DNA from 3 places in the Halomonas sp. AOP13-D3-9 genome. Region 1 is predicted to be linked to each of the others. Evidence: riboswitches for the same ligand, from Rfam matches in the RefSeq annotation. Region 1 holds a riboswitch; each other region holds the start of a gene.
What was found. Region 1 has a riboswitch for thiamine pyrophosphate ahead of thiM (hydroxyethylthiazole kinase). Riboswitches for the same ligand answer to the same signal wherever they lie in the genome.
Positions count from the first base shown of each region.

Region 1 (7,148 bases):
TGGCCCATTTTGCCGGTGGCTTGCGTAAGCTAAGGACTAAGCGGCCTGGCGTGCATTTTCTGCGCGGATTGATCTATACCGCCACCATGGTCTGTTTCGTATGGGGCTTAACGCTGTTACCCCTGGCGGAAGCCACGGCAATCGCTTTTGTGGCACCGCTGTTCGTAACGCTACTGTCGGTGCCCTTGTTGGGTGAGCGAATTGATCCGCCGGTACTCATCGCATCGTTAGTGGGGTTTGCGGGGGTACTGATTGTGGTTCGCCCCAACGGCGATGCCTTTCAGGTGGGCGCATTAGTGCTGGTGGCCGCCGCGCTATTTTATGCGCTGATGATGATTACCGCGCGCCGCTACGGCGCCCGCGAGCACTTATGGGCAATGCTGTTTTACATGACCTTTGTGCCATTAATCGTCACTGGATTAACGCTGCCGTGGGTGTGGCAAACACCCCAGCCGTGGCACTGGGTCGGGTTTTTCGCGTCTGGCGTGCTCGGTGTCGCCGCCACCGCTTTTATCACTTTGGCCTTTCGGTTTGCCCCTGCGGCCATCGCCGCGCCATTTGATTACACCGCCATGCTGTGGGCGGTGCTGTTGGGCTGGTGGTTCTGGGGCGAAATGCCGGATCTTTGGGTCTGGGTAGGCAGCGCCTTGATAATGGGCAGCGGTTTAGCGGTGGCGTATCACGACCGTAGAACCACCCTTAAACGCCGCCCAACTGCCTAGCAATATACTTAAGCAAACTGATAAACGTCCATGGCAAGCACCCCGTGCTCGACGCTGTGGTGCAGCTGGGCCGCCTCGCCTCCGGCTCCCATGGCCACCAGCAATGGTTGAAAATGCTCAGGGGTTGGATGGTTCTTCTCGGCGTTGGGCGCGCGCTCCCAGCTAAGCAGTGCGTCGCGATCATTGGCGATCAGGCGTTCGCTGACCCAAGTGGCAAACTCATCGACCCAGGCAGGCATTGGGCTCTCCAGGGGCATAATTTCATAAAGATTATGGGTCAGGCTACCCGAGCCGATAATGAGAATGCCTTCTCCCCGCAGTGCCGACAGGTGCTCACCCAGCGCGACTAGTTCTTGATTGCTCCAACGCACCGGAAGCGACAGCGAAACAACCGGCACCTTGGCGTCAGGAAACATTAATGAGAGGGGTACCCAAGCGCCGTGATCCAGGCCGCGCTCTACCCGCTCGGCGCCTAGTAACTCGGCTAGCCGTTCAGCCAGTTCAGGCTCGCCGGGGGCGGGATACTGGCACTCGAACAGCGCCCGTGGAAAGCCGCCAAAATCGTGTATGGTCTCTGGCTTGGCGCTGGTACTGACCTTGAGCGCTAGGCTCTCCCAGTGTGCCGACACCACGACCACCGCCTTGGGTGAAAGCCGTTTGCCCAGTTCGCGTAGAAAGGCGTGAGCCGGGGTTTTATTAAGCGCCAGCATGGGCGAACCATGGGAAATAAACAGGCTAGGTAACATGGGGGAATCTCCATAGCAGCATTGCCAGCGCTGACGGTGAGGCGAGCGCTGGCGATAGGATTGTGGGTTAGGGGTTAGGCGAATCGATTGCTTAACACCCAGCGGCCGCTGCCCAGGCCCGCTTGCACGATTAACGCCAGCGTCCAGAACACCGGGAATTCCCAACCGCCGCCGGCATTTGAAAACATCCAGCCGTTGCCAAGATGCACCCAGGCAGCGCCAAGCAGCACGGGCACCAGCGCCAGGCTCACCCAGCGGGTATATACGCCAAGCAGCAGGGCGATGCCGCCGCCGATTTCGGCAGCAATGGTCAAGTAGGCCAGAAATCCAGGTAAACCCAGTGATTCAAAATAGCCGACGGTGCCCGGCAGGGTAAACACAAACACCTTGAGCAAACCGTGAGCGAGGGCCATTACTCCTAGTGCAATACGTAGTAGCGAGATGGCATGGGGCTGTAGAGAAGGAGTGGAGTGAGTAAGGGTTGTCATAAGAGTAGCTTCCATCGAATGGTTGATGGCGCTACTTTACCGCCGGATTATATCGAGATAATCAGCATATTTTGCACATCACTATTGCGTAATTGGCGACAATCCGATGTTCTGCTCCCAAACCGGTGGATCGCCCCACGCCTCGGTGAGCAGGTCAATAAAGCGCTCCACCTTGGCAGGCAGGTAGCGCCGGGCGGGGTAGAGCGCGTGAACATCGAGCCGCACCGTTGGCTCATGGGTCAAAATGGGCACTAAACGCCCGCTGGCGATACTCTCCGTGACCAGAAAGCTGGGCTGTTGAGCGATGCCCAGGCCCGCTTCTGCGGCGTGAGTGAGTACATCGCCGTTATTGCTTTCCAGCGGGCCATTGACCGTCAACGACTGTGTGGCAATCTGCCAGTCAGCGCTGTGCTGGCCGCTGCGGTAGCGAAGGCAGCGGTGCTCAGCAAGGGCTTTAATGCTACTGGGTTCGCCGTGGGTGGCAAGGTACTCTGGTGATGCGCAAAACAGCAGGCGGCAGCGGGTTAGGCGGCGTGCCACTAAACTTGAGTCTGGAAGGCTGCCGATACGAATGGCGACATCATACCCCTCTTCCAGCAGATCAACGCGGCGGTCGTTCAGATCCAATCGAACTTCAAGCGCTGGATGGGCCTGCATAAATTGAGCAACGAGAGGCGCCAGGTAGCGGGTGCCGAAACTCATTGGCCCATTCACGCGTAGCCGTCCACGCACATCACTGGTGCCTTGGCCTACTTCGGCGGCGGCTTCATCGAGCGCTTGCAGCACGCCTTGGGCGCGGGCTAAATAGCGCTCCCCGGCTTCCGTGAGATGCAGTCGTCGCGTAGTGCGCTGTATGAGTCGCGCCCCCAGTGCCTCTTCCAGCGCCATGACCTGGCGGGATACGCGGGTGCGCGAAATATCCAGCGCTTCGGCAGCCCGGGTATAGCTACCCAGCTCGGCTACCCGCACAAAAGCGACGATGTGCTCCAACTGGTTCATGACGCCGAAACAGCTTGGAAAACCTGAAATGTCCGTGCCGCCTGGTAGGGGTCAGGCTGACCACAAATAGCCGATATCACCGCTAAACCGTTCGCTCCCGCGCGCTGCACGCTAATCGCATGGTTGGCTTTCAGCCCGCCAATGGCCACGCTGGGCAGCGGGCACGCCTTGACCAACGACGCCAGGCCGCCAAAGCCGATGGGCTGGGCATGATCCTGCTTGCTCACCGTGGCAAACACCGGGCCAATCCCCACATAATCGAGTAACTCCACCGGTGCAGCTTCTAGCTGGGCGAGGGTGTTGATCGACAGGCCAATAATCGCCTGCTCACCTAACACTCTACGCGCCTCTTGAACGGCAGCGTCGCTCTGGCCGACGTGCAGACCATCTGCCTGGCTCTCAAGCGCCACCTGCAAACGGTCGTTAATGATCAGTGGCACACCGGTGCCCGCCAGCACCGCTTTGAGCCGCTTGGCTTGGGTCAACATCTGTTCGTCGCTGGCGTGCTTATCACGCAGCTGCACGATGGTGACGCCGCCTCGTACCGCTGCCTCAACCGTCTGCTCCAAGCCAATGGCGTCGCACAGCGCAGCATCGGTGACTAAATAAAGCGATAGATCAAACGGCATCGATAGCCTCCAACTGGGCATGGGTGGTGAGGTCGTCAGGGGTGAGTTGGTACAGCGTATCCAGCAGCGCCACTTGAAAGCTGCCAGGCCCCTGGGCGTTGCTGCCTGCCCGTTCACCGGCGACCGCAAAGCAGGCCAGGGCGGCGGCGGTCGCGCCCAGCGGCGCTTCACGGTTGGCAGCCACAAAGCCTGCCACCAGCGCGCTTAGCCCGCAGCCTAATGTTGTCACCCGGGGCATTAAGGGGTGGCCACCGTTAATACGGTAGTGCTGTGTGCCGTCTGTCACCCAGTCGCTTTCCCCGGTCATCGCGACGATACAGCCATTTTTTTGCGCCAGGGCGATGGCTGCATCCACGGCTTGCTCCGTAGCGGCCGTCGAGTCCACCCCGCGGCCCTGGCTGGCTAAGCCGTTAAGGGCAAGAATCTCCGACGCATTGCCACGAATCACGCTGGGTTTATTGGCCAGCAGTTTCGCGCACAGCGTTTGGCGATAGCGCGTAGCGCCAACGGCGACGGGATCCAGTACCCAGGGAATCGCGTGTTGATCGGCAGTCGCTGTGGCGGTCAGCATCGCATCGGCCCAGTGGGAGGAGATCGTGCCGATGTTAATCGAAAGCCCCGCGGAAATAGCCGTGAACTCCGCCACCTCTTCAGGCGCATGCAGCATGGCGGGCGACGCGCCGGTGGCTAGCAGCAGGTTGGCAGTGCTGTTCATGGCCACATAGTTGGTTATGCAGTGAACCAGAGGTGTCACTGCGCGCAGCGTCTCTAGGTAATCGCCAAGCGGGCGTAGGGTCATAGCATCCTCCCGGCAGGGAGGTGGTAAGCGTTACCACGACTCCCTACGCCGGTGTTATCCGGTTCAGGTTCAAAGGGTGCTTCTCAGCCCACTGGTAACGGAGGGCGCCCCTGTCGAATGATTACTATCCTTGCCTGGAGTAGCCCTGTAAAGCCCCGAATGCGGACGATGGCCCGCTAGCGAAACGAAATACGTGTACCGTAGGTAAGCATTTCATCAGGCGTTATGGCTTTCCCCTCTACCCCGATCATCTCGTCGCCGCACTGGTCAGCGAAGGTCAGTACGCCGTGGGTCAGGCCCAGTTGACCTAGGGTGTCGCGTATCTCGCCCGTGCCCAAAAAAGTGCTGACATGGCCCTTGTTGTCGCTCAGGTCAGACACGCCGTTGGCGTGATGAAAACGCACTTTGTAGATGCCATCCATGGATTCAACCTCCACAATCGGCGAAAAACCGTTGTGCAGAGCATTGGAAAGTTGCTTTAGCGTCAGCTGGTCACCCAGCGTCATATCAATCGAACTCATGGAAAACTCCTGGACGACGCCGTCAATGTGAAGCGTCGCTCATGTGGCAGGAACTGCTTTTTTGTAAAGCTTGTGAATAATAAGTGTAGGGGTTTTGTTCATGATTGCCAGTGCGCTTATGGGTAGCGTGATGCGACGCTGTCTATGTGCTTGTAAGGGCTGGTATTATGGCCCTAAAGCCCCCATGGTAAGCGGTATATGAGGCGCAATAGCCTCCATGGTTAATATCAGCAGCAGGAGAGCGGAATGAGTTTTCAAGGCGAACAGCACCCTGGCGTCGTTGCTACACCACCCCAAACTCAAGGGTTTCGTTTAAATCACACCATGCTGCGGGTGAAGGATCCTGAGCGTGCGCTGGCGTTCTACTCAAAGGTGTTTGGCATGCAGGTGATGCGGCGGCTGGATTTTGAAGAGATGCAGTTCTCGCTGTATTTCCTGGCTAACTTGGAGCCCAGCGACAGCGTGCCGGAAGATGCGCAAGCGCGTACCGCCTGGACGTTTAGCCAGAGAGGGCTGCTGGAGCTGACCCACAATTGGGGCACCGAAGACAAGGACGACTTTGCCTACCACGATGGTAACGCCGAACCCCAAGGCTTCGGGCATATCTGCTTTAACGTGCCGGATTTAGCGGCGGCTCAAGCGTGGTTTGACCAGCATGATGTCACCTTTGTGAAACGTGCCGATCAGGGCAAGATGAAAGATGTTATCTTCGTTAAAGACCCGGACGGCTACTGGATCGAAGTGATTCAGGCAGACCTGATGGTGGGGAAGAGCGACGCTTGAGGCACGCCAATGGCTGAACTACTGTTCCGGCTGCGCCACGTTACCGACGAAGAAGCCATGGAAGTGCGTGACCTGCTCGCCGCCCATGGCTTTGATACCTATGAAACCCAGGCGGGGTTTTTCCGCCTGGGCGTCGATGCTATTTGGTTGCGCAACCCGCACCAACACGACGCGGCCATCGCCGCGCTAGAAGCCTATCAGGCGGAGCGCCTGGAGCGTGTCCAACGGGAGCATCAGGCAGCGGTTGAGCGGGGTGAGCAAATGACGCTATGGAAACGCCTAGCGGCCCACCCGCTGCAGGTGGTGCTGGTGCTATTAGCGGTGACGCTGATTGTCGCCCTCACACTTTTGCCGTTTTTGGGCTTGTCGCAAACCTGAAACGGAACCTAAGCCTAAGCAGGCGGCAGATGACCGCGTTTAAGGTACATCATGACCCCATCTTCACCAGCGGTGAGAGCAGGGGCTGCGCCACTAGGGTAGCGGCACCAGGTGCCCGCCGTGTAGCTTTGCTCTCCATCGCTCAGCGTGCCTTCCAGAACCAAAAACTCCAGACCGCCCAGCAGCGTGGGGTAGGCAATGGAAGTGCCCGCCGACCAGCGTTCCAGGCTGGTACGTTCCTGCTTGTAAGTGTGCAGCATTTTGTAGGCGATGCGCGGGCGCCGGTCTGGCTGCCAGGGCAGTCGGTGGGCGGGCACCGCCAGTTGGAGCGTGTCGTTGGGGTCAAACTGATGCAGTTTGACGAAAATCAGCGCTCCTTCCTCGCCAATATTTGGCGTATGGCCGGTGCCGATGGGGTTTCTGAGGTAGCTGCCCGCCGCGTAGCGCCCATGTTCATCGGCGAACACGCCTTCCAGCACCAGAATCTCTTCGCCACCGCCGTGGGTATGCCGCTCAAACTGCGTATTGGGTGCGTAGCGGACAAGGCTGGTGGCGCGGGCAACTTCATCGCCAATGCGGTCAAACATCATGCGCTCTACCCCCGCACTGGGGGAGTCGACCCACTGATACTCTTCTGGGGTAACACAGGCAAAGTGGCTAAAATCGGCGTTTAAACGCATGGGAAAGGGCTCTTCGCAGTGAAGGTTAGTAACGGGGAGGGGTGTTAGTCTCCTTATCGACAGCGAAAAATGCAACCAAAAAGCCGCCCGAAGGCGGCGTCACGTTGTCTGGACGCTTACTTAGGGCGCTTCAGTGAGCTCGGAAAGGATATGGTGAGCCGCCTCAATGCGGGCCTGATTGGGATAGTTGCGGTTGGCCAGCAGCACAATGCCGATCTGCTCGCTGGGCACAAAGGCTACGTAGCCGCCAAAACCGTTGGTGGCGCCGGTTTTGTTGTAGAACGCCTCCTGCCTGGGGGCTAGCGGCGGGGTTAAGCGGTTGGCGGCGTTGGGCTCCAAAATCATCTCAAGGGAGTTGCCCGCCAGTAACTGCTCAAGCGTCACCGGGTAGGCGTAGCTTTCC
Region 1 covers NZ_JBQSYH010000002.1:200,136-207,283, reverse strand. Annotated here, with positions in the region: gene ACT3UM_RS03045 (DMT family transporter) at 1-722, shown strand, start outside; gene ACT3UM_RS03040 (DODA-type extradiol aromatic ring-opening family dioxygenase) at 731-1,468, opposite strand; gene ACT3UM_RS03035 (DoxX family protein) at 1,543-1,971, opposite strand; gene ACT3UM_RS03030 (LysR family transcriptional regulator) at 2,038-2,955, opposite strand; gene thiE (thiamine phosphate synthase) at 2,952-3,584, opposite strand; gene thiM (hydroxyethylthiazole kinase) at 3,574-4,383, opposite strand; TPP riboswitch at 4,407-4,505, opposite strand; gene ACT3UM_RS03015 (hypothetical protein) at 4,560-4,904, opposite strand; gene gloA (lactoylglutathione lyase) at 5,151-5,687, shown strand; gene ACT3UM_RS03005 (DUF6164 family protein) at 5,697-6,065, shown strand; gene ACT3UM_RS03000 (cupin domain-containing protein) at 6,080-6,745, opposite strand; gene ampC (class C beta-lactamase) at 6,866-7,148, opposite strand, start outside.

Region 2 (7,148 bases), on a different contig from region 1:
TGCTCATAGTCATAAGCGGTGAGTTCTTGGGTAATCCCCTGGTGGTAGCTAAAGATGCGACGCATTTTAACCAGCCGCGAGCGATAGGTGATGATCTTGCGCATTAGCACATCATTACCATTTTCCAGCAGCTCGTCTTCCAGATCGCTTAATGCGGTTTCAAACTCAAGCAGGCTATCGATATAAAAGCCCGCTGAAATATACATCACCCGCAGTGCGACATGTTCCGGCGAGTGGGCCAGTAGGGCTTTACCGTGCTCGTTGAATAGCCGTTCTATGGAGAGCGCTTGGCCGGGATGGAGGGTAACCAGAAATCGCTCGCCCACAAAGAAGCAGACCTGCTGAGGCAGGTAGTTTAGTTCGGCATCAAAGGAGGAGATACCGCGATAAATAATCAAGGTGTGATTATCAAACTCTTCGATTTTAGGCGGATGGCGCTCTTTGTGGGCATCTTGAATCGCCATCGGATGAAACTCAAACGCCTCTAAAATCGTCCGCTCGCTTTGTTGGGACTCCCCTTCCATATCAATCCAGATATGGCTGCCAGGCGTGGAGTGCCAAACGTCCATTAGGCGTTCATCGCTTTCGTGAGTTTCGCCTTCCGGGGTGGTCAAAATCGTTCGAATCATGGTCGTCCTTGAAAGGTTTCCCTGGTGCTTAACAAGCTCTACCAACAGGCTGGGCAATACGGACTTGGGCTTTTCCAGAACGTTTAGCTTCATACATCGCCACATCGGCACGCTTTAGCAGTTCGTTGGCGGTCTCGGCGCTGGCGGATAGATACAAAGCAACCCCAATGCTGACACTGACGTTTAGCGCTGCTTTGCCAGCGACCATTGGCTCTTGAACTACCTGAATTAATTTATCAGCCAACTGCTCAATGGCCGTAGGCTCACTGCCTTCCAATAGTAAAACAAACTCATCCCCGGCCCAGCGCGCGACATAATCAGTTTCACGGACAGCTTGCGCCAACCGTTTAGCAATCACACGTAGCAGCTCATCACCCATGGCATGGCCATGAGCGTCGTTAATTGCTTTAAAACCATCCAGATCCATGAAGAGCACTGCCAGGGGCTTTTGGGCACGCCGGGCACGCGCCATGGCATCAGGCAAACGTTCATCCAGGGCTCGCCGGTTGGGCAGTTGGGTTAAGACATCTTCCCTGGCCTGCTGGTCGCGTAGTCGCTCAAGCTGTTGGCGTTCGGTTATGTCGTGGATAAAAAGGCTTCGCCGCTCGCGCCCGTCAATTATCAGTTTTTTGATGCGCACCTCGACGGGCATTGCGTTGCCATCGTAACGGTGTGCCATAAACTCAATAGCTGCGCTGTCATTAGCGCTAGGCAAGCCAGCAGGAAAGACGAGCTGCGTGATTGGTCTCGCCAGGGCTTGTTTGCGTGGCCAACCAAACATCATTTCAGCGGCTTTATTCCAATCCAAAATGACGTCGTGTGCATCAAGACTGATATAAGCGTCGTAGGCTGATTCGATAACGAGATTAAGCTCATTAGTACGCCGCTCGATTTGGCACTCCATGCTGTGGTGTAACTCATTCAGCGCCTGCAGGGAGGCCTGGGCGTGTTTCTTCTCCATAACCAGCCGCTCTCGTAAGTGAATCTCATCGGTAATAATCGCGGCTAAGTCTTGCAAGGCAGCTAGCTCATCCTCACTAATCGTGCGAGGCTTTGTGTCGAGCGCGCAGAGTGAACCTAATGCCAAACCTTGCAAAGAGCGTAGAGGAATACCTACATAGAAACGAATGCTGCTGGAACCAGTCACCAATGGGTTATCGGCAAAGCGAGGATCCTGGCAGGCATCTTCAACAATCAACGGCTCAGAGGTAGCCACCGTGTAGGCACAGAAAGCCAAGTCGCGTGGCGTTTCGCGAAACTCTACGCCGACTCGCGACTTAAACCACTGCCGGTTAGCATCCATCAGCGTAAACGTTGAGATGGACACATTAAGCAACTGGGTCACCAATCGGGTGACTCGGTCGAAGGCAGGCTCGTCAGGAGTGTCTAGCAGTTCGATCTGATGAAGGGCTGCTAGTCGAACCTCTTCGTCAGGCGCTATGGGATAGCTCATTGTCATATCAACCATGAGGTAGGTGTTATTCTACCAGCATAACGCGATCAGCCCTTTACTGCTTAATACTCACTTTATACTCACTTTTTCTTAATTAAACCCGCGAGAAGGACGCTAGTGAGCGTTGAGGCGATTAACGCTCCGACGAATGGCCCCAAGGTGGGAATACTGCCCGGAAAACTTGCAGCCACGACCCCAGCGACCAGGCTACCTTGGCTTAACCAACCAGGGAGAATGGCACCCAGCAGGCCGGCGACACCCCCCATAATGGCCGCAATTGGCGTCATGCGTTGCCATAAGCCGAGCAGCACAGGCACCACAATGGCGGCACACAGCAAATCAGCAATCAAGAATAGTCGCAGTACCGACAGGCCCTGCAGGGCGATCACTACCACCGGGATCATCACGACGACCGTCACCCAACGAGCAGCCACCAGTGAAACGCCCTGCTGTTCGCTGCGGGCCACCACGAGCGAAGCAATACCGTTTTGTAGCGTATCAACGCTGGAGGCTACCAAGGTCACCGCCAGCACCAAAGCCGGTAACGTCAGCCAAACGGGAGCATCACTTAACAGGGCAAAGAAAGGCATTGGCGGCTCGCCGAGCGGCACACCGCTCATCGCCGCCAACACGCCCAGACCGCCAATCACCATCACTACCACTACGGTCATTGCGCCGCCTAACCAGGCGCCGCGCCCCAAGCTTTGATCATCTTGAGCGGCCCATACACGCTGCCAATAGCCTTGGTGGAAAAGGTTCGCTGCCGTTACCGCGATCACTAGCGTTAACGCTACGCTGAGCGCACTGGTGATGGGAATAGACGGGAGCGCAGCCTCATTGGGAATAGTGGGAAGTCGCCATAGTGCCATGCCACCCACCACACACAGCAGTACCAGCAGCAGCCACGCCTGCCAACGGTCAGTGGCAAGGCTGGCTCTCAGGCCTCCCGCTGCGGTATACACCAGCGTAGTAAGCGCCACGCCAATAATCACCAGCGCGGGCGGCACATCGGAAAGCAGCGCGGTGATGGCCCCAATGGCGGTGAGTTCAGCGGCTAAAAAACACGCCATATAGGCGATGGAGACCAGGGTTACCCAGCGCCGTACACCAGGGCCATAGCACGCCTCAGCAAACTCGGCGATACTGCGCCCCTCCGGCAACGCACGGCGAATCTTCGGCCCATACAGCCCCAAGACAATAAATGGCAATGCAGAGCCTAGCGCATAACCAACAAGGGCTAGCGGGCCGACGAAGGCACCAATTTCGGGAGGCGCAAAGAGAATCCATGCGCCCATACCAGAAGCAAGAAAGGAGAGCCCAAGGGTAGAAGCTGTTTGCGAGTTGCGTGCGGTTACGTAGTCGTCAAGTGGACCGTCCACCCAGCGAGCACGCAGGCCTAAAAAAGCAAAGCAGCAGAGCGCCGCGCCGAGCACGGCTGACGTTAGGTAAAGCATGTCGCGCTTCCTCCGCCGGTACTAACCGGATCAGGTTCCAGGGTCTGCGCAGTGCGCATCTCAGCCCTTTTGAGCAGGGGCTCCCCTGGCGACAGTGAATGTAGGTACGCTTAAGAACGGTGTTAACACTGATTCAGGAACTATTCTCAATCAGATTCACGGCTTAGTAAAGTTTAAGATACAATGTTCGCACCTTAGCGAGGCACACGCCCCATTAAGTAAAACTCCTCATTAGGCGGCGTGCCCGCCAATGTAACCAACCGATTCGACAAACCAAAAAATGCCGCTATGGCGCCTATATCCCAGCAGTCCTCTTGGCTAAAGCCCACTTCCCGTAAGCGCGTGAACCACTCGTCGGTCATTTCACCGACATCAATGGCACAGTGCATGGCGAAATCGAGCATCACCCGGTGGCGCTCACTAATCGGCGCCACGCGATGGTTGATCGCCACTTGATCTGCAAGCAGCGGGTCTTTGCTGTAAATACGCACCAGTGCACCGTGAGCGACTACACAATACAAGCAGCGGTTGCGCGCACTAGTAGCGACTACAATCATCTCTTTTTCGGCTTTGGTGAGCGTGTCCGATTCGCGCTCCATTAACGCATCGTGATAGGCAAAAAAAGCCCGAAACTCTGCAGGGCGATGGGCCAGCATCAGAAAGACATTGGGCACAAACCCCGCTTTTTCCTGCACGGCCAAAATGGAACTGCGAATATCTTCTGGCAGATCATCCAATGTTTCAGGAACGTTAAAGCGACTCAATGATGCAGACATACTCACCTCTTTATTGTTAAATTTAAACATCTAGTAAAAACGGTTTAGCTGATAGGTAACAAAAAGCTAAATGAAGAAACTTTTATTTAGCTGCTTCTCTCGCCATACTGGCTTAATTAGCTAAGAAAAATCGCGACCTACTCCTAAAAATATAAATAGCTCGTTCAAAGGGAAACCGCTATGAGCCATAACGAAGCCAAGGAACATACACCCGGTCGTCTAAATGAGCTGTTTGCTGACCCCTACCGAGCGTTTGAAAATGATACCGATGAGCGTCAGCTGCACATTCGTATCATGTTACATATGTTACTTGCCCGCCCAATGACACGGGGTCAAATGACACTCCGCGTTATCCATGGCTGGGAAAACGGCGGTTTTGAACCCGAAGACCTCCAGCATGTCGATTATCCCCTTGATGGGGTGCCTGACTTTAAACGTGCAGTGCAGGATTTTGAACACGCCTCTAAGCACAACACGCCGCTACCTGCCGACAAAAACGCCATTCTTGCTGCCCCGCTAGCCGATGCGATTGCAGGCGCCGAAGCCGAGGGCCAAGACCTCTCCAGCGACATTCGCGAGGCCCCAGCGCGCTGGCCTGCATTTGAAGGCGGTTTAGCCCTGTATACGTTGTTTAAAATGTATCATCGCCTTATTTACGGTGAAGATGACAACTATCGTTGCGCCCAATGCATGACACCGCTGGGTATGCGCGAAATACATGAGTTTCACCTTGAAGAGGGAGAGTTTGCGCTTCTGGTGCCGCCAGCTGATGAATTTATGCACGGGCAGTCACTGCTAGTTTTACACGAAAGCCAGCTTGATCCGATCGAGCAGTTGCTTGAAGAGAGCCTGCCGCTGTTTGATAATTTTTAGCCCTACGCTGTCGGATGATTCATCGGCCCGCTTAAAGTCGGGCCGATGTGCGGCAGTTTAGGTCGCTTTCATTAGCCCAGCGAGATGGTGCTGTTGATACCGCTGGATACGTTCTCCGGCTCAAACCAACGTGCCGTCACCGTTTTGGTTTGTGTCCAGAACGCGATCGCCTGCTTGCCGTTAGGGCCTAAATCACCCAGTTTCGAAGCCCTCGAACCGGTAAAACTGAAATAGGCAACTGGTACGGGAATCGGTACGTTGATACCAATTTGGCCAACGTCTACATCGGTTTCAAAGCGGCGTGCTACCCAACCCAAGTTAGTAAAGATAGAGGTGCCGTTGCCGTTAGGGTTGGCATTGATAAAGGCAATCGCCTCATCCAGCGTTTCAACACTCACCACGCACAGCACGGGACCAAAAATCTCTTCCCGGTAAATGGTCATATCCGCCGTTACGTCAGCAAACAGAGTCGGCCCAACAAAGTTGCCGTTGGGATAGCCCTCTACCTGAACATTGCGCCCATCGACCATCAGTTTGGCACCCTCTTTCTCCCCCGCATCGATTAAACGCAGCACGCGGTCACGAGCAGCTGGTGATACCAGCGGGCCTAAATCCGCATCGAGTTGGGTGCCCGGGCCGACTTTCATTTCACGCGCCGCATCAACGATATCGCTCAGCCACTCACGCGCCTCGCCTACCAGCACCACCACAGAGTTTGCCATGCAGCGTTGGCCCGCCGCGCCAAAGGCTGAGCCCAGCAGGTTGTTGATCGCCTGGCTACGGTTAGCATCGGGCATCACCACGCAGTGGTTCTTGGCCCCCATCATCGCCTGCATACGCTTGCCTGCCGCCGCTGCACGGTTATACAGCAACGAGCCCACATGGGTAGAGCCGATGAACGAGAGCGCTCTGATATCCTGGTGATCAGCAATTTGGTTGGCCACATCGGGGCCACCGTGCACCACATTGAGCACACCCGCAGGGACGCCAGCTTCGTGGGCTAGCTCCACTAAGCGCATGGTGGAGCTAGGGTCTTGCTCTGATGGTTTAAGAACAAAGGTGTTACCGGTGGCAATCGCCAGCGGAAACATAAAGCACGGCAGCATAATCGGGAAATTAAAAGCGGTAATACCGGCGCCCACCCCCAACGGTTGGTGCATCGTATAAACGTCCACCTCGTTGGCAGCGTTTTCTGCCAGCTCACCCAACTGCAGCGAGGTAATCGAACAGGCGTGCTCCACCACTTCCAAGCCCCGGCCAACTTCCCCTTCCGCATCGGGAAGCGTTTTGCCGTGCTCTTCGGTGATCAGCGCCGCCAACTCTGCGGTATTGTCGCGAATCAGTGCCTGAAGCTTGAGCATAATGCGCATGCGTTTACCCAGCGGCACTTTACGCCACTCCTTAAACGCCTCTTTAGCGCTGCTGATAGCGCGCTCCACCTCGTCAGCGGTACAGAACGGCACCCGCGCTACCACCTCTTGCGTGGCGGGGTTGACCACATCGCGCCACTCCTGGCTTTGCGACTGCACAGGCTGACCATCGATATACATGGGAATTTCGCGAACGGACATAGCGTTGCTCCTATTTATGATTGTGGTTGTTATGGTTATAGAAAAGCGGTTTTTAAAAGCACATCGCGGTAAGGCAAGTACACAGGGTATAGCAGTAAGTTAACGTTAACGTCAACCAAGTATCCCATGAGTAAACAAAATCTTCAGCAGGACGTCAATTAGTCTTTCCATTGTGGTGCCGTGCTGGCTATGCTTCGCCTAATCAACATGCCGCGGCATTGCGGATCGCACATGGCGAGCGTTCGTGCTTAAACAAAGGGAATTATCTATGCAGACCTTCAACTGCCGCTGTGGCAATCCACTGTTCTATGAAAACACCCACTGCCTTAGCTGCCAGTCAGAGGTCGGCTGGTGTCCTGCCTGCAGTAATATCGTTGCTGTTGCCCCCTTGG
Region 2 covers NZ_JBQSYH010000010.1:77,265-84,412, reverse strand. Annotated here, with positions in the region: gene corA (magnesium/cobalt transporter CorA) at 1-629, opposite strand, end outside; gene ACT3UM_RS12555 (diguanylate cyclase domain-containing protein) at 658-2,082, opposite strand; gene ACT3UM_RS12550 (SLC5/6 family protein) at 2,163-3,536, opposite strand; TPP riboswitch at 3,526-3,633, opposite strand; gene ACT3UM_RS12545 (peroxidase-related enzyme) at 3,731-4,312, opposite strand; gene ACT3UM_RS12540 (hypothetical protein) at 4,493-5,185, shown strand; gene ACT3UM_RS12535 (CoA-acylating methylmalonate-semialdehyde dehydrogenase) at 5,257-6,756, opposite strand; gene ACT3UM_RS12530 (zinc-binding metallopeptidase family protein) at 7,025-7,148, shown strand, end outside.
Region 2: linked by a shared signal. The riboswitch ahead of ACT3UM_RS12550 (SLC5/6 family protein) and the one ahead of thiM (hydroxyethylthiazole kinase) in region 1 are both predicted to bind thiamine pyrophosphate.

Region 3 (7,148 bases), on a different contig from region 1:
CGATTAACAGCGTCATCATCGAATGCAGCACTTCATCGTCTTCTATCTGGGGCAGCGTATCGCGCAGTTCATCCAGATCAGAATCAAGGGTCGCCATGGGCTGCATACGCTGATAAAGATCAAAGACATCCTGTTCAGGCATCGCTTCGCGCGTGGCCATGAAATAAGGGGAGTTAGCCGGAACGTATTTCAGCATTGGCGCTACGTTATTTTTCGGCGCTTCCTCTTGCGTTGCCGCTTCGGTTGGCTCGTTATCATCGCTGCAGCCGCTGAGCAGGCCAGCGCTGAAGAGGGCAAGAGTAACCGCTATGGAAAGTTTGGTTTTCATCTGGAATCAGTTCTTTGAATGGTGTTGGTTTTAAATGAGCCGAGTTGAGCTGAGCGCTCTGTAAATGGGAATCATACACGAGCAATGTATAATTAATCTACTTGGACGGAAAAAGACTCAAAGCCGGTGCATTAAATGCTGGTTAAAGAACATTTGGTAAGCCGTGAGAGTAGCGCAGAGAAAGTGACTCAACACTCTCAGTGCCTCTTGAGCTCAAGAGCAATATTCAGCTGCAATGCTGTTTAGTAGGTCGCTAGTTTAGACTTCCTGGTACAGCTCACTGCCTTTGTTGCGAACCTTCTCCGCTTGTTCTTTTATGCCTTTCATCACTGTTTCCTGATTGACGTTTAGGCCTTGACGGGGTGAATGCCTGCCACTATGGTTATAGACAGACCTGTCTGTTCAGTAGTGTTTAATGATGAGGCTTTATGATGACGCTTGATCCATCGTCGGTCTCCCGGCCCCGAGAACGTATTATTGAAACGGCTAGCCGATTATTTTTCCGCCAGGGCTATTGTCCCACTGGCATTAATCAGATTATCAGTGAGTCGGGGGTTGCTAAGGCCAGTTTTTATACGCATTTCCCTAGCAAAGAGGCCCTTGCCATGGCTTGGCTTAGGCAGCGCGAAGAACGCTGGATTGAACAGCTAGCTGAGCGAATTTCTCAGCATCAACTAACTGAGAAGCGGATTTCCGCTATGTACACCATGTGGTACGACCAGATTCGCGAAGAAGGCTACCGTGGTTGTGGTTTTATCAATATGGCCGGGGAATTCAGTGATGAAAAGAGTCCGGTTAGGGCTCTTGTGCGTGATCACAAAGAGCGTGTAAGACAAGTTGTCGCCAATAATGTGCTAAATGAATATCGGCCCATGATGGAGCCCGATGACTTTGACGAGTTGGTGAATACTATTTACTCACTTTTTGACGGTGCCATTATTCAAGCGCAAAACTTTATGCAGGATTGGCCGATTGATTCTGCAATGAACACCTCACTACAACTGCTTACTTATTACTGCAAGGCCGATTGAAAATACATAAGTGATGAAACACCAGAAATTGTAAGGCTTTCAATATGCTTCTTCCCGCCTTATTAATGCGCAACTCTGCCTTCAATATTGTCGGCGCGGGCTTGTTAATTGTGGCATCTACCTACGGGTTGTCGCGCTATACCTATGGCTTGTTCGTACCCGCTATCAGGGATGATTTCAATTTAAGCCAAACGGCCGTCGGTGCGATTGGCAGTGCCTCCTATCTGGGGTACCTGCTGGCAACGTTGGTGAGTCCGCTGCTGGTTCGCCATTTTAATCCGCGTATGCCGATTATATTGGGCGGCATGACCGCAACGCTGGGTATGCTGTTGGTCGCGCTGGCGGGTAACCCGGTATGGTTAGCATTGGGGGTGACGCTTGCCGGTTGTAGCCCAGGCCTGGCGTATCCACCGCTTTCTGATGCTATCAAGCAACTCTGTCTCGCTGAAAAGCAAAGCCGCTATTACGCCATTATCAATTCCGGCACCAGTTTTGGGGTGATGGTTTCTGGCCCATTGGCCCTTATTGCGGGTCCTCAATGGCAACTGGCTTGGTTGTGCTTTGCATTTATCGCGCTGATCGCCACGCTATGGAATTTTTTTATAATGCCGGGCAATGCACCTAACCATGAGCTCTCAAACAGAGTGAAGTCGGGTGCCTCCCAGGAGCCTATGTTTACCCTTGTGAGACGCAAGTTGAAAGATAGTTCGGTGCGTCGCCTACTGCTGGGTGCGCTTCTATTCGGGCTGGTAACCTCAATCTATTGGACGTTTTCGGTTGAGTTGATCGCGGGAGAGAAGAGCCTTTCTGATACCGGCCGGGTGATCTTCTGGATTGTCGTGGGCATTGCCGGTGTGGCGGGTGGTTTGGCCGGAGAACTGGTGACTCGCTTTGGACTGACCAAGGCATTGAAGTGGGCGACGCTGGCCATAGCTGCCTCGATAGCCTTACTCACCATTGCGAGTGACGGGATACTGATGCTAACGCTATCGGCGGTTTTGTTTGGCGCTACGTTTATTCTTATTACGGCGTTATACGGTATTTGGAGTGTCAGTTGCTTTCCAGAAGCTCCGTCCACTGGCTTTGGTCTAACCTTCTTTCTTATTTCTGCAGGACAACTGATATCGCCCACCCTCGCCGGGCTTGGTGCAGAGATTTGGCAATTGACAGCGGTGTTTCAGGTCACCGCGATACTCTGTTTAGGTATCTTGTGGCTACTCCCGACCCAGGATGTATGGAGTATGTGACCAATAGCCTAAGCCCGTTACCCCAGCACCCCGTCATCTCGACGGGGTGCTGGTTTGATAGCGAGAGGCGAAGTTTAAACCTCCTGATACAGCTCGCTACCTTTCTGGCGAAACTTCTCCGCCTGCTCTTCCATGCCCTTCATAACCGCTTCCTGATCGCCGTTTAGCCCGTGCTCATTAGCATAGTCACGCACCTCCTGGCTGATCTTCATGGAGCAGAACTTCGGCCCGCACATGGAGCAGAAGTGGGCTACCTTGGCGGAGTCCTTGGGCAGGGTTTCGTCGTGGTACTCCCGGGCAGTATCCGGGTCTAGCCCCAGGTTGAACTGGTCTTCCCAGCGGAATTCAAAGCGCGCCTTGGATAGTGCATTATCGCGCCGCTGTGCTGCCGGGTGGCCCTTGGCGAGATCCGCCGCGTGGGCAGCAATCTTGTAGGTAATGATGCCGGTTTTGACGTCGTCTTTATTGGGCAGGCCCAGGTGCTCTTTGGGGGTGACGTAGCAGAGCATGGCGCAGCCAAACCAGCCGATCATCGCCGCCCCAATGCCGGAAGTAATGTGGTCATAGCCGGGGGCAATATCCGTTACCAGCGGCCCTAATGTATAGAAGGGCGCTTCGTCGCAGTATTCCAACTGCTTATCCATGTTCTCTTTCACCAGGTGCATGGGCACATGGCCGGGGCCTTCGATCATCACCTGCACATCGTGCTTCCAGGCGATATGGGTCAGCTCGCCCAGGGTCTTGAGTTCGGCCATTTGCGCTTCGTCGTTGGCATCGGCCACCGAGCCGGGGCGCAGGCCATCGCCGAGTGAGAATGCCACGTCATACTGCTTGCAGATCTCGCAGATGTCTTCGAAGTGGGTGTACAGGAAGCTCTCCTGGTGATGGTACAAACACCACTTGGCCATGATCGAGCCGCCGCGGCTAACAATACCGGTGACCCGCTTGGCGGTGAGCGGCACATAGCGTAGCAGTACGCCCGCGTGAATGGTGAAGTAGTCCACCCCCTGTTCGGCCTGCTCGATCAGCGTATCGCGGAAGACTTCCCAGGTGAGGTCTTCGGCCACGCCTTTAACCTTTTCCAGCGCCTGATAGATAGGCACCGTGCCAATCGGCACCGGCGAGTTGCGCAGTATCCACTCGCGGGTTTCGTGGATGTTCTGCCCAGTGGAGAGATCCATGATGGTGTCCGCGCCCCAGCGGATGCCCCAGGTCATCTTATCCACCTCTTCTTCGATAGAAGAAGTCACCGCTGAGTTACCCAGATTACCGTTAATTTTGACCAGGAAATTACGGCCAATAATCATCGGCTCGCTTTCTGGGTGGTTGATGTTATTGGGAATAATCGCCCGCCCTTTGGCGACTTCATCACGCACAAACTCAGGGGTGATTTCTTCCGGCAGGCTGGCGCCAAAGCTCTGGCCTTTGTGCTGATGGCCCAGAATGCGCTCTACTTCAGCGGTACCTAGCGCTTGACGGCGCTGGTTTTCGCGTAAGGCAATAAACTCCATTTCCGGAGTGATGATGCCTTGGCGGGCATAGTAAAGCTGAGTAACATTTTTCCCAGGCTTGGCCCTGCGTGGAGTACGAGTTAAATCAAAACGCAGCTGGGCAAGGGTGGGGTCGTTAGCGCGGCGCTTGCCGTAATCAGAGGTGTGGCCTTCCAAAAACTCGGTGTCATCGCGCTCTTCGATCCAGGCACGGCGTAGGGCAGGCAAGCCTTTGCGTAAATCATTGATGGCATCTGGATCTGTGTAGGGGCCGGAGGTGTCGTACACCAGCAGCGGCGGGTTCTCTTCATCGATGCCGGTGGTTTTAGTCGGCGACAGGGAGATCTCCCGAAACGGCACGCGGATATCCGGTCGCGAACCTTCAATATAAACCTTACGCGAGCCGGGCAGTGGCGCGATGGCAGCGGCATCGACCTGGGCGGTTTCGGCTAAAAAGTGACTGGTTCTATTGTTGACGGACTTAGTCATTATGGTCTCCAAACGATTGTTGTTTTGCAGGGTTAGTGAGTGCGGGTTTCGTCTTTTAGGTCTTGGTCTATCAGCGCTAAGCCCATCTGCCAGAAATCGATTTCCAGGCGGGTGGCATCGCGGAAGATTTTGCTCAGTTCGGCAAAGCGGGCGGGGGTGACATCGGCAAGGCGAGCGTTGAGCCACTCAAGCTCCGCCTGCATGGCGGCCTGAAACTCCTCGCCTTCGTACATGGCAATCCAGGCGTCATATGGGTTTTGGCTGCCGCGCAGGGTAGAAGGCTGGGCGTTCAGCCAATTGGCGATTTCGCCGTAGCCCACCAGGCAGGGGGCCAGCGCCACGTGCAGATCCAGCAGGTCGCCGCGGCTGCCGGTATCCAATACATAGCGGGTATAGGCCAGCGTGGCCCTGGCTTCGGGAAGCTCTGAAAGCTCTTGTTCGGAAATTCCCCACTCCTGACAAAAGCCCACATGTAGGCCCAACTCCACATCCACAATGGCTTTCAAGCCTTCATGGGCCTGGCGAAGATCGGCGAGGGTGGGGCTTTTATAAGCAGCCAGCGCGTAGGCGCGGGCGAAGTGAATCAAAAACAGGTAGTCCTGCTTCAGGTAGTGGCGAAACGACGCCTCAGGCAGCGTGGCATTGCCCAACTGACGCACGAAATCGTGCTCAATATAGGCGCGCCAATCTTGCTGGCAGGCGGTGGTGAGATCAGTAAAGCGGTAGCCCATGATGCCTCCGGTGGTAATGATCCGGAGGGTGGGCGAATAAGATCGAGGAAATGGCGCGGAAGGTGGCGTGAAATGAAGCCGTGGCCATCGCTTGATCCCTACGCCGGTACCCGCGCTGCGACTTGTGTAAGTAGCAGCGCATTAGCCGGATCAGGTTCAGCGGGACCAGCGCTCGGCAGCATTAATTGCTACGCCCTGCGCCATCTCAGCCGGATTTCACCGGCACCCCGTCAAGCTGTTCGTTGGTGGAGTGTAGGAGGCGGGTGGGCGAGATGCAAGGGGCTGGCTATTGCTCTTGGGTAAAGGTGGAAGTTGATGTGATAGTGGTAGGCCGTCGCTATGCTGAGGCTATAGCGCCTAGCCCTATGGCTGCAGAAGGCGGACTGGAGCGCGCTTGCGACAACGGAGAAGAGGTTCGTTAAATTTGCTTAACGAGCTGCAATGCACCACAAACACTTCTTAGTCGGGCTGCTTCACAGGTGTAACGGATATAGTCCAGCTATGCGCGAAGGCTTTGTTTACAGAGTTTCTAATCCTCCCTGAGGCCACGTTCATTCAATGCATCGTACTTGCGGATATCAGCGCGCATCCTCCCGCTCCATTGATGGACAAACTGTACGGTCTTGTCGGCGTTTAGGTGGGCAGTCAGTGCGGCTTGATCAACCCAACGCTCCGAAACTATCAATCGCCCGGCGTCCGCGTCATCCACTGCAGCGTCATAAGAAATGTTGCCATCACGCCGCCGCGTGATGGCGGCAAGTACTTTTAGGTGGGTCATAAATCGCGCTAATTCAGCCGGGGCGACGTATAAATATCCGGTAACGATGAGCATGTTTTATTCCTCATAATACCGCCGCTGGAGCAAGGAATTGCTTTGATCAGCGGCAACAATTTACTGCTTAACGATAAGCACGACCGTACCTTGAACGCCGCCTTGCATAGCTCTCTGATGCGCAGCCGATGCTTCTGCCAACGAATAGGTACTGTCGATCACGACCCGAATGGTACGGTCGTCGAGCAAGCGACCGGCCTGCAACAGCAGCATTCCGTTTGATTGCACCTGTAGCGAGGAAACCGTAATCCCTAGCCTGTCGGCTTCATCCCTGGCAGAAAAGCCCAAGGGGTTGACCAGAAAGAGCGAGCCGCCTGGTTTAATAATGCTGAGGAAGCGTTCCATGTTCGGGCCACCCACAGCGTCAAGCACCAGATCCACGTCGTGTGCGACCGTTTCGGCGGCTGCCTTGGTGTAATCAATGAAGTCGTCAGCACCCAGCTCGCGAAGAAGCCCTTCATGCTTACCTGAAGCAACCGCGATCACACGCGCCCCTTTCCATTTAGCGACTTGAACCGCTAGATGCCCCACGCCACCGCCAGCCCCATTGATCAAGGCGGTCTTGCCTTCGAGCGGGACAGGCACATGCCGGAATGCCTGGAATGGGTTGAGTCGGTCATGACCAGGGTCAACCAGAAATTGCCAAGCAGTAAGCAGTGACATCGGGGCGCCTGCTGCCTCGACATGAGAAATGCCTTTTGGCTTCAACGCTAGGTGGCTTTCAGGAACGCTGACATATTCAGCATAGGTGCTGCTGCCCGTCATCAGGTCTTCGGGAAAACGCACCATTGCAAAGACGTGGTCACCTACGCTGACTTTGGAAACCTCGTCGCCAATGGCAGCAACGACCCCTGACACATCAGTGCCCAATATCAACGGGAAATGTGGGCTAGGCTGCCATTCTGGAGGTAGCGCCCGATAGCCGTCGCGCAGGTAAAGGTCTGGTGGGTTAAGACTTGCCGCATTAACTTGGATAAGCACTTCACCGGTTTGTACTTCG
Region 3 covers NZ_JBQSYH010000007.1:113,722-120,869, forward strand. Annotated here, with positions in the region: gene ACT3UM_RS09510 (hypothetical protein) at 1-328, opposite strand, end outside; gene ACT3UM_RS09515 (TetR/AcrR family transcriptional regulator) at 757-1,359, shown strand; gene ACT3UM_RS09520 (MFS transporter) at 1,404-2,606, shown strand; gene thiC (phosphomethylpyrimidine synthase ThiC) at 2,681-4,585, opposite strand; gene tenA (thiaminase II) at 4,618-5,316, opposite strand; TPP riboswitch at 5,395-5,556, opposite strand; gene ACT3UM_RS09535 (putative quinol monooxygenase) at 5,846-6,148, opposite strand; gene ACT3UM_RS09540 (NADP-dependent oxidoreductase) at 6,209-7,148, opposite strand, start outside.
Region 3: linked by a shared signal. The riboswitch ahead of tenA (thiaminase II) and the one ahead of thiM (hydroxyethylthiazole kinase) in region 1 are both predicted to bind thiamine pyrophosphate.